3 regions of the Brassicibacter mesophilus genome follow, and region 2 is predicted to be linked to each of the others. Evidence: riboswitches for the same ligand, from Rfam matches in the RefSeq annotation. Region 2 holds a riboswitch; each other region holds the start of a gene.
The links. A riboswitch is a leader RNA that binds a small molecule or an ion and turns the genes downstream of it on or off. The one in region 2 is predicted to bind glycine.

Region 1 (3,286 bases), on a different contig from region 2:
CTTCCATAGGATTGTTACTAGCATTGGCAAGTCAAGGATTTATAACTATTGATATGGCTTTTCCGATTCTGTTTGGTGACAATATAGGAACAACAACAACTGCATTATTGTCAAGTATTGGAGCTAGCAAGACAGCCAAAAAAGCAGCACTTATGCATTTCTTATTCAATCTAGTTGGTACAATACTTTTTATGGTAGTTCTAAAATATCCAATACAAGAATTAGTAAGGTATCTTTCTCCAAATGACATACAAAGACAAATTGCAAACGCTCATACCTTCTTTAATTTAACAAATGTTTTTATTCAGTTCCCATTTGCAGGTTTTCTTGTTATTGCAGCTAATAAGCTTATAAAAGGTGATGACGATGAAGACGTGCAAGGACTTAAGTATCTTGATACAAGAATCATTGAAACACCATCTATCGCAGTAGGTCAAGCATCAAAAGAAGTATTACGAATGGGAAAAATGGTACAAAACAACTTTAAAAATTCAATAGATTCCTTTTATTTTAAAGATGAGAAACTAACTAAGAAAGTTTTCGAAGAAGAGAAAAGAATTAATGAGATAGAAAAAGAAATTACTCAATATTTGATACAGCTCTCAAATGCACCTCTTACTAATGAACAGCATGCAACTGTTACAACATTGTTTCATGCTATTAATGATATTGAGCGTGTCGGTGACCACGCTGACAATATTGCTGAACTCGCTCAATATAGGATCGATAACAAGCTTTGGTTTACTGATACAGCATTAGATGAGTTAAAAATCATGTTTGATAAAGTAGAAAACATATACAAGAATGCTTTGCTTGCTTTTAAAACGGCTGATCCAAATATAGCAAGAAAAGTTATTGGTTCTGAAGACGAAATAGACATAATGGAAAAACAATACAGAGCACATCACATTGAAAGGCTAAATTCACAGACTTGTCAACCAAGTTCAGGTATTGTATTTTTAGATGTCATAAGCAACTTAGAGAGAGTTGCAGACCATTCATCTAATATTGCATTATATATTTTAGACGCTATAGAATAGTACAAAAAAATGAGTTTATTCATGTCAATATGTATAATTAACAAATGCTAATAAAAAAATTATCGAAATATAGATAAAAAAAATAAATTAGCTATTGTATATAGAAAAATAATATATTATAATATGGGTAAGAAACAACTTTGATTTTTATTTAACAAAACATAATATGAATATAGCTGGGTGAAAGATGCGGAAGAGACCAATTTAATTTGGCGCCGAAGGAGTAAATTATATGCTTGCCACATATAGTGAAACTCTCAGGCAAAAGGACCGTGTTTTGACAGTACTCTGGAAAGCCAAAAGCACCGAAGGAGCAACTCTTGAAAAAGAAGAATCTCTCAGGTTTAGAACAGAGTAGAGAGGCACATAATAATGTCATCTCTATTCTGTTTTTTTGTGTTTAAAAATACGTTTTCATTAAAATAAGGAGTGAAGTATTTGTCTAAGATTTTGATTACAAATAATCCTTTAGTCTTTAAAAATTACTCAGCTGAATATCAAGTGGAATTTCATGAAGTGGGTTACTTGAAAATTCTTGAAATTGTAAGAGATAGGATACATGTTGGACATAAATTATTATCACATCCTCTATCAAGCAGTTTAAAACCTAATGAAACTCCATATAAGACAATAATCGTATCAAAAGATAAAGGTAGTTTAGATGTTGATTCAGTTATGATAATTGAAAGCAGTATACAGACAGCTAATAAATTCATTAAAGATATGAAAACTCCAAACTGGAATCAAAAAGCTTTAGATGATTTTCAAGCTGTTGATTATTCACTAATTCAAAACACTTTAAGTAGAGACATATAGTATAAAAACACTATCTACTGGTTAAATTTAGATTGATATATATTTTTAAAAATAACATATACTTGTTAAATACTCGATTATATGGGTATAATACAACTAAAAAATGCTAAGGAGTGGTGAAAATGGAAAATATCTATGACGTTGTAATAATTGGTTCAGGCCCAGCAGGTTTAGCAGCAGGTTTATATGCAGCAAGGGCAAAAATGAAAACGTTAATTCTTGAAAAAGAAAAAGCAGGCGGACAGATTGTTACTACAGAAGAAGTTGCAAATTATCCAGGTTCAGTAGAGCATGCAACTGGACCATCATTAATAGCTAGAATGGTTGAACAAGCTGAAGAATTTGGTGCAGAAAGAGTTCTTGATGAAATAAAAGAAATACAATTAAATGACAAAGTTAAAGTTTTAAAAGGCGCAAAAGGCGAATATAAAGCAAAAAGTGTTATCATAGCTACTGGTGCAAAACCAAGACCAATAGGATGTCCAGGTGAGAAAGAACTTACAGGAAAAGGCGTATCTTACTGTGCAACTTGTGATGCTGACTTCTTTACAGACTTCGAAGTATATGTAATAGGTGGTGGAGACTCAGCAGTTGAAGAAGCTATGTACTTAACTAAATTCGCAAGAAAAGTTACTATAGTACATAGAAGAGATGAATTAAGAGCAGCTAAATCAATCCAGGAAAAAGCTTTCAAGAATGAGAAAATGAGCTTCATCTGGGATTCTGAAGTTAAAGAAATCAAAGGTGATGGTGTAGTTGAATCAATGATCTTAAAAAATCGTAAAACTGGTGAAGAAACTGAGATTGTTGCAGATGAGAACGATGGTACTTTTGGAATCTTTGTCTTTGTTGGATATAAGCCTGTGACAGATTTATTCAATGGTGTTATAGATATGGAAAATGGTTATGTTATAACTGATGACAATATGAAGACAAATATACCTGGAGTTTTTGCAGCAGGAGACTGTAGGGTAAAATCTTTGAGACAAGTTGTAACAGCTACTGCTGATGGTGCAATAGCAGCTGTTCAAGCTGAAAAATATATTGAAAATGCATTTCATGAATAATAGTAAGATAAGTTAATTTTAATTAATTTAAGTTTAAAATAAAAAAATAATATTCTGGAGGGATTTCGATGTTAGCAGTTGATAAAGATACTTTTGAACAAGAAGTTTTAAAGGCAGAAGGTTATGTATTGGTTGATTTTTGGAGTGAAGGCTGTGAGCCATGTAAAGCTTTAATGCCACATGTTGCTGAGCTTTCAGAAAAATATGGTGACAAAATGAAATTTACTAAGCTGGATACAGGAAAAGCTAGAAGATTAGCTATATCACAAAAAATATTAGGATTACCTGTAATAGCTATATACAAAGATGGTGCAAAAGTAGAAGAATTAGTTAAAGATGATGCTACACCAGCAAATATTGAAG
Region 2 (3,286 bases):
AACATGTAAGTTCATCTGTACTCATATTTTTATCAGTTAGACTTGCCATGTGTTTTATTATTTCAGACTCTGATAAAGCTTCGCTTATATCAAGTTTTCTATTAAACTTAAGCTCTTTTGGTACATCTTCAAACAAATCATCAATTGATTTCACGCCAATGCTGTCTAGCATTAGCTTTTTGTCCCCCTCAGTATTAGGAATATACCTATGCATGTTAATCCTCCTTACTACAGAATTCTTCGTATGCTTTAGCATCCATTAAGTTTTCAAGTTCTGATTTGTCAGCTATTTCAATTTTTACAACCCAGTTTGCATAAGGATCTTCGTTAATAAGCTGTGGCGAATCATCTAATGCTTCATTTACTCCAACAACTTTACCTGAAATAGGTAAATATGAATCAGATGCTGCCTTAACAGATTCAATAACTCCAAAAACATCTCCTGCATTTAATTCATCATCAACTTGTGGTAGCTCTACATAAACTATTTCTCCTAATTGATGCTGTGCATGATCTGTAATTCCTATATAAGCTTCATTTCCCTCAACCTTAATCCACTCATGATCATTTGAATATAGAAGACCTTCCAATACTTTCATTTTTATTCCTCCTCAAATTTAATTTTTATAAATTATTTTTTGTATTGTTTTTGATAGAATTTCTTACTTATAACTTTAGCTTTTGTAGCTTTATTTCTAATCATTATCTCAATTTCTGTATCAAGCTTTGAGTACTCAATATCAACCATGGCTAATCCTATGTTTTTCTTAACAGTAGGGGCAGAGTATCCTGTTGTAACGAAACCTATTTTTTTGCCATCTGCATGTACTTCATATCCATGTCTTGGAATACCTCTATCAATCATTTCAAATCCTACTACTTTTCTTTTTAATCCTTCTTCTTTTTGTTTCACTAATGCATCTTTACCAATGAAGTTTTGTTTGTTAAGTTTTACAAAAAATCCTAGTCCAGCTTCTAATGGAGTTATATCTCTGCCGATTTCATTACCATAAAGAGGCAATGTGGCTTCAAATCTTAATGTATCTCTTGCACCAAGACCAGCTGGTTTAATTCCTTCTTCACTTCCTGCATCCATTAGTTTTTCCCAAACCATTTCAGAATTATTATGATCAAGATATATTTCAAATCCATCTTCACCTGTATATCCTGTTCTAGATATTAAACAGTTTGCTCCAGCTATGCTCACGTCTCTCTTACAGTAGAAAAAACCTACTTGTGATAAGTCTGTATCAGTTAGCTTTTGAAGAATAACCTCTGCCTTTGGTCCCTGTATAGCTATTTCTGATATTTCGTCTGAAAGATTTTTTAGCTGAACATCATACCCAACTGCATTTTCTACCATCCAGTTGTAATCCTTTTCTACATTGCTTGCATTGATTACAAGAAAGAAATGATCGTTTGAGAACTTATAAACTAATAAATCATCTACAATCCCTCCGTCTGGGTAGCACATTAGATTATAAAGAACTTGGTTGTCATTAAGAACTGATACATCATTTGTCACTAAATTTTGTACAAATTCTAAAGCCTGACTTCCTTTTACCTCTACTTCTCCCATGTGTGAAACGTCGAATAATCCTGCACTAGTTCTTACTGCCTCGTGTTCGGGTGTTATTCCTTCAAACTGTACTGGAAGAGCCCATCCCGAATAGTCTACAACTTTTCCGCCATATTTTTGATGAACATTAAAAAGTGATGTTTTTCTTAGTTCAGTCAAAATAATTCCTCCTTTCAATATATCGTTTTATTTGTATATATTAATTATATGATTCCATCTAGTAAAACGTTTTTCTTAATAGTTATTTTCTACACTATCATTGAAAATATACTTTAATAAGTATCATAGTACTATTATCAATTTTCTAATTTTAGGTAATAAAAAAAGAACATAACAGCATTGCAAAGCCAAGTGCCATTACATTCCTCTGTTTACTTAACCTGAGAGCTTCTACATTTATCAAATGTATTTCTCCTTCGGCGCCGATTAACCGGGCTCTTCAGAGTTCCATCTAATAGCGATACTTTTGCCTGAAAGTTTCTATAAAAAGCTGGCTCTTTTTACATTGCTTCTTCGGCTATCTGTTAAAAGATATCTCACGCTATTTTCATCTGGGACAATATTATGTTTTGGTATTTATTATTTATCCTTTAATTAAATAATAAATCATATTTTAAAATTTTTCAACAATTGATATTTTATTAACTTAGATTTTATTTTATTCCATAGATACTAACTCTAATTTTTCTACTCCTTTTACTTGCTCTATATCTTTTATTACTTCTTCTAGCTCTCTTTGCAGCTTCGAAATATCAAAGGTAATGCTAACATTTGCTACATTATTAACTGGATTGTCTTGATTGATAGTAAGTATGTTACCATGATTACTTGATATCATCTGTAATATTTTTGATAATACTCCAGTTTGATGACTCAGCAAAAATGATAAAGTGATTTTTTTACCTCTTGTTCCTTCAGAAAGGGTAAAAACATAATCTTTATATTTATAAAATGCACTTCTGCTTATTCCAACACTTTTTACGGCTTCTGTTATCCCTTTAACCTTCCCAGTTCTCAAAAGCTCCTTAGCTTCTACTACTTTTTCAAAAACATCAGGTAATATTTCCTTATCTATAACTAAGTACTTACCATCCATGATATTCTCCTTCCTATACTAGTTAATGACAATGCCATGATAATCGATACTCATTTCTTTAATCTCCCATTTATTTTCAAGTTCTGATAAAAAAATAAGAAGGTCATTGTACATGCTTTTATTTTTTTCTTTATCTACAGCAATAATGGTAGGACCTGCTCCACTTAAAAATGTACCATAAAACCCTAAATGTTCACATTTTTCTATTATTGTATCATATTCATCTATGAGAATACCTCTATATTTTTGGTGAAGCTTATCTTTACTTGCTACCTTCAGCAAGTCAAATTCACCATTTACAAGTGCAGCTATCATCAAAGCAGTTCTTCCAACATTAAAAACTCCATCATCAAAAGGTATAACTTTTGGAAGAACTGATCTTGACTTCTTAGTAGATAGTTCAAAATTAGGAATTAGAGCATAGAACTTTATTCCATCTGTTACTGGTATCTTGCTGCAATAAACATTATCATTATCCACTATTGACGCAACCATTCCACCAAAAAGTGCAGGAGCTATATTGTCAGGATGTCCCTCTATTTCAGTAGCTATTTTTAATATTTCATCCCTTGATAATCCTCCTTTTGCAAGCTCATTTGCCGATACTACTC
Region 3 (3,286 bases), on a different contig from region 2:
CTTTTTGCTCTAAGTATAAATATATCATAGCCTTATGTGCCCCAGATCTAAACGCTTCACCTAAACCATAAAAAGCTATGGCTATAACAAGAAGGATAAAGTTTGTGCCTATAAAGAAAAATATAAAAGACATTATATAAAATATGAAACAAATTAGCAGCTCAGTCTTTTTGCCATAATTATCTGCAAATATGCCAGAAGGAATTTCAAAAATATAAATTACTATCTCTCTAACGGAAAACAAAAGACCAATTTGAAATAAGCTTAGTTTCATTGACATCAAATATATTAGCAAATATGGCTCGAAAAACTCTAGATTTTTTAGTAATCCATAAAAACAAAATTTCCATATTTGCTTATCTTTATTTATAACCTTATATACATTATATACATTCTCCAAAATTTCACCTCCTATTCTTCTAGCTCAATGATAAGTTCTTTTGCCCTATTTTTCCCAATATTCAGAACTTCCTCACCATCTTCTGTTATCCTATAATATTTTCTTATTTTTCCTTCAACTACAGACTCTTTTGAAAATATTAATCCTTCATTTTCAAGTTTATGAAATATGGGATACAATGTTCCGGGACTTATATCATATCCATGCTCCTTAAGCTCTTCAATCATCCATTGACCAAAAATAGGACCATTTTTTGCATGATGAAGTATGTGTAAATTTATAAACCCTAAAAACAATTTTCTAATTACTTTTTCTTTCATAATATTTAGACTCGCCCTCCGATATCGAACTTCGTTAATAAAATCATATCATCAAACTCTTTTTTGCGTCAATTATTATTTATATTGATATAAAGCCACTATCTTTTTGTTGATAGTGGCTTTTTGACTATTCTACTATAAGTTCTTTATCTAACTTAAGTGCTTTTCTTTCTTTCACAATTTTAGTAATAGTAGTACCAACTAAGCCGCCTATTAGTCCTGCTAAAGCAGCAAAAAGTAAAGCCATAATTACTTTTCCAGGTGCATTGAATCCAAATGGTGCTAGCATACCTGGTATAGGCGATGCAGTTCCTGGAGCATTGTTTATTATCCCAAAATATGCTGCCACCATACCAGCTAATCCACCACCAATAAAATCTGAAAAATATATTATAAGCGGATTTGCAGTTACTATATCAGCTTGCGTTAATGGTTCAAGCATAACTGCTATAACATTACCTGAGTCACCTAGCTTTAATCTTTTAAAAACTACACCATTTGTAAAAGCTCCTCCAAAGCTAGCAATAGATGATATCCCCATAGCAAGTCCTTGCAAACCAAGCATTGCTGTCACAGCCATTGAGCTTAGTGGAGATGTACATAGTATTTTCATTATTCCTCCTAGTAAAAATCCCATAATATAAGGAGATTGATCTGCTGCTACAGATATCATGTTACCTATGCTTAATAATGTGGTATCTATAACCGGTGTTACTAGTATAGCTACTAATCTAGATAACGGAGCAATAAGCAAAGCTCCTGCTACAATGTCTAAGCCTTTAGGTAGTTTTTTTTCTAAGATAGGTCCAACAAGTCCAATAAAATATCCTGCTACAAACCCAGGAAGTATTCCCATATTCACTAAAGCCGCCCCAGCTACAACTGCATATACAGGGTTCACACCCATATTAATTATTACTAGAATAGCAGCTATGGGTCCACCCATTGTTCCTGAAGCAGTTCCAACTTCTCCTAAAAATTTAAAATGAAAAAAATCTCCGCTTATATATTTGTGTATTGCCTCAACTAAAAATGTTGCAACAGCTGCTCCGGCAAGTCCTGACATAGCCTTGTCACCTTTTGGCGCTTTTAAACTAAAACCAGAAAATAAAATAAGTGCTAATAACAATAATCCCATACCTTTTACAATTGATATCATTAAACAACCTCCTTCTGACATTTTCTAGAATTTAATGCAAAAACAAAGGACAGAGGGTACAATAGCATAGAAAATCTATACTACTCTACCCCCTGTCCTTTTATCTGAAAGTTTCCTTATCTATTCACATAAATAAGTTACTCCTTCGATGCCCTTAATAGGTCTCTCCAGGGTCGTGTCCAACCATTGTATCAAACCTGAAAGTTTCGAAATAACTTGAGTAATGAAGACTATTTCTTGCTCCTACGGTCATTCAACAAGTGAATATCTCCAATGGTTATCATACACCTATATTCATTTCTACTATCATTTTAAATACTTATTATAAAAAAATCAATATAATTTCAAATAAAGTTTCCCTATATTATCATGAATATTTATTGAAAAAACAAATAATGTTTATATCTTATAATATTGAGTTATCGTAAATAACCTTTTTATACTCTTCTTCATATCCAAGTAGGTTTCTGTCTTCTGTTAAATATACTTTCAAATACAATACAGCATCTTCAATCATATTGTCTAATTCTTTTTTTGTTATCAAAACTCTTAAAATACTTGGAATCAATTGATATACCCGCTCAACCACCATAGCATATTTTATTTCTCCTGTCTTAGAACCTAATTCTTTTTCAGCTTGAACAACTAATGATAAAATTATTTTTTTTAATGTTTTTTTGTTTCCTGCTTTATAAACAACTAGTAATACTGCAATAACAATTATAGCTGAAAGAATGAAAACTAGGTTTGATTGTATAAAGTCCAGCATATATTATCCCTCCAAAATATTCTTAATTTGGTCTAATTTATTTTTAAGTGATTTATTTGTTTCTCTTAAACTATTACATTCCGTTACACATCTTTCATATAACTCCTTATAATCTATTATTTTTTCCTCAGTGTCTAGTAAAACACTCAAGTAATTATTTATAATATCTCTCCCATAATTGGAATCTGGTGCCCATTTACCACCTAATTCTTCAACATATTTTGCTGACCCAGCCCAATCAAGTTTTTTGACTACATAATACCTATCATGTGGTTTTCCAATAGGTTCCTTGCCTACATATGCACTCATGTGGTTAAAATGAGCTCTTATACCATCATCTATCGAAGGAAAACGCTCATGATCTTGTTTTCTATTACCTATTGGTTTTTTTATCTTTATACCGGCGAAGTTATTCATATCTTCAGAAACAACACCTGTGTATCTTCCAAAATTTGTTTCTTTTGCACTTTGACAATATAACACGTCTGTCCTTATCCCTGTAATCATACCATACTTGTAATATATCCTTGCTGCATCAATGAACTTAGCTGATGCTCCTTTAGTCTTAGCCCAAGACTGCATTTGATCTATACTTGCAATAGATTTTCCTATTATTTCAATTTTCTGTTTTTCTTCTG

Region 1: another riboswitch for glycine. It lies ahead of HNR33_RS01755 (GrdX family protein); the one in region 2 lies ahead of gcvT (glycine cleavage system aminomethyltransferase GcvT).
Region 3: another riboswitch for glycine. It lies ahead of HNR33_RS02180 (PTS sugar transporter subunit IIC); the one in region 2 lies ahead of gcvT (glycine cleavage system aminomethyltransferase GcvT).

Annotation. Positions count from the first base shown of each region.
Region 1 is NZ_JBNPXI010000001.1:350,314-353,599, reverse strand. It holds gene HNR33_RS01760 (Na/Pi cotransporter family protein) at 1-1,040, shown strand, start outside; glycine riboswitch at 1,221-1,323, shown strand; gene HNR33_RS01755 (GrdX family protein) at 1,470-1,856, shown strand; gene trxB (thioredoxin-disulfide reductase) at 1,979-2,923, shown strand; gene trxA (thioredoxin TrxA) at 2,992-3,286, shown strand, end outside.
Region 2 is NZ_JBNPXI010000026.1:6,536-9,821, forward strand. It holds gene gcvPA (aminomethyl-transferring glycine dehydrogenase subunit GcvPA) at 1-214, opposite strand, end outside; gene gcvH (glycine cleavage system protein GcvH) at 216-599, opposite strand; gene gcvT (glycine cleavage system aminomethyltransferase GcvT) at 632-1,738, opposite strand; glycine riboswitch at 1,945-2,024, opposite strand; glycine riboswitch at 2,028-2,130, opposite strand; gene HNR33_RS19465 (ACT domain-containing protein) at 2,238-2,675, opposite strand; gene thrB (homoserine kinase) at 2,694-3,286, opposite strand, start outside.
Region 3 is NZ_JBNPXI010000001.1:428,877-432,162, forward strand. It holds gene HNR33_RS02170 (MFS transporter) at 1-400, opposite strand, end outside; gene HNR33_RS02175 (PadR family transcriptional regulator) at 412-720, opposite strand; gene HNR33_RS02180 (PTS sugar transporter subunit IIC) at 848-1,879, opposite strand; glycine riboswitch at 1,962-2,060, opposite strand; gene HNR33_RS02185 (hypothetical protein) at 2,286-2,648, opposite strand; gene HNR33_RS02190 (N-acetylmuramoyl-L-alanine amidase) at 2,652-3,286, opposite strand, start outside.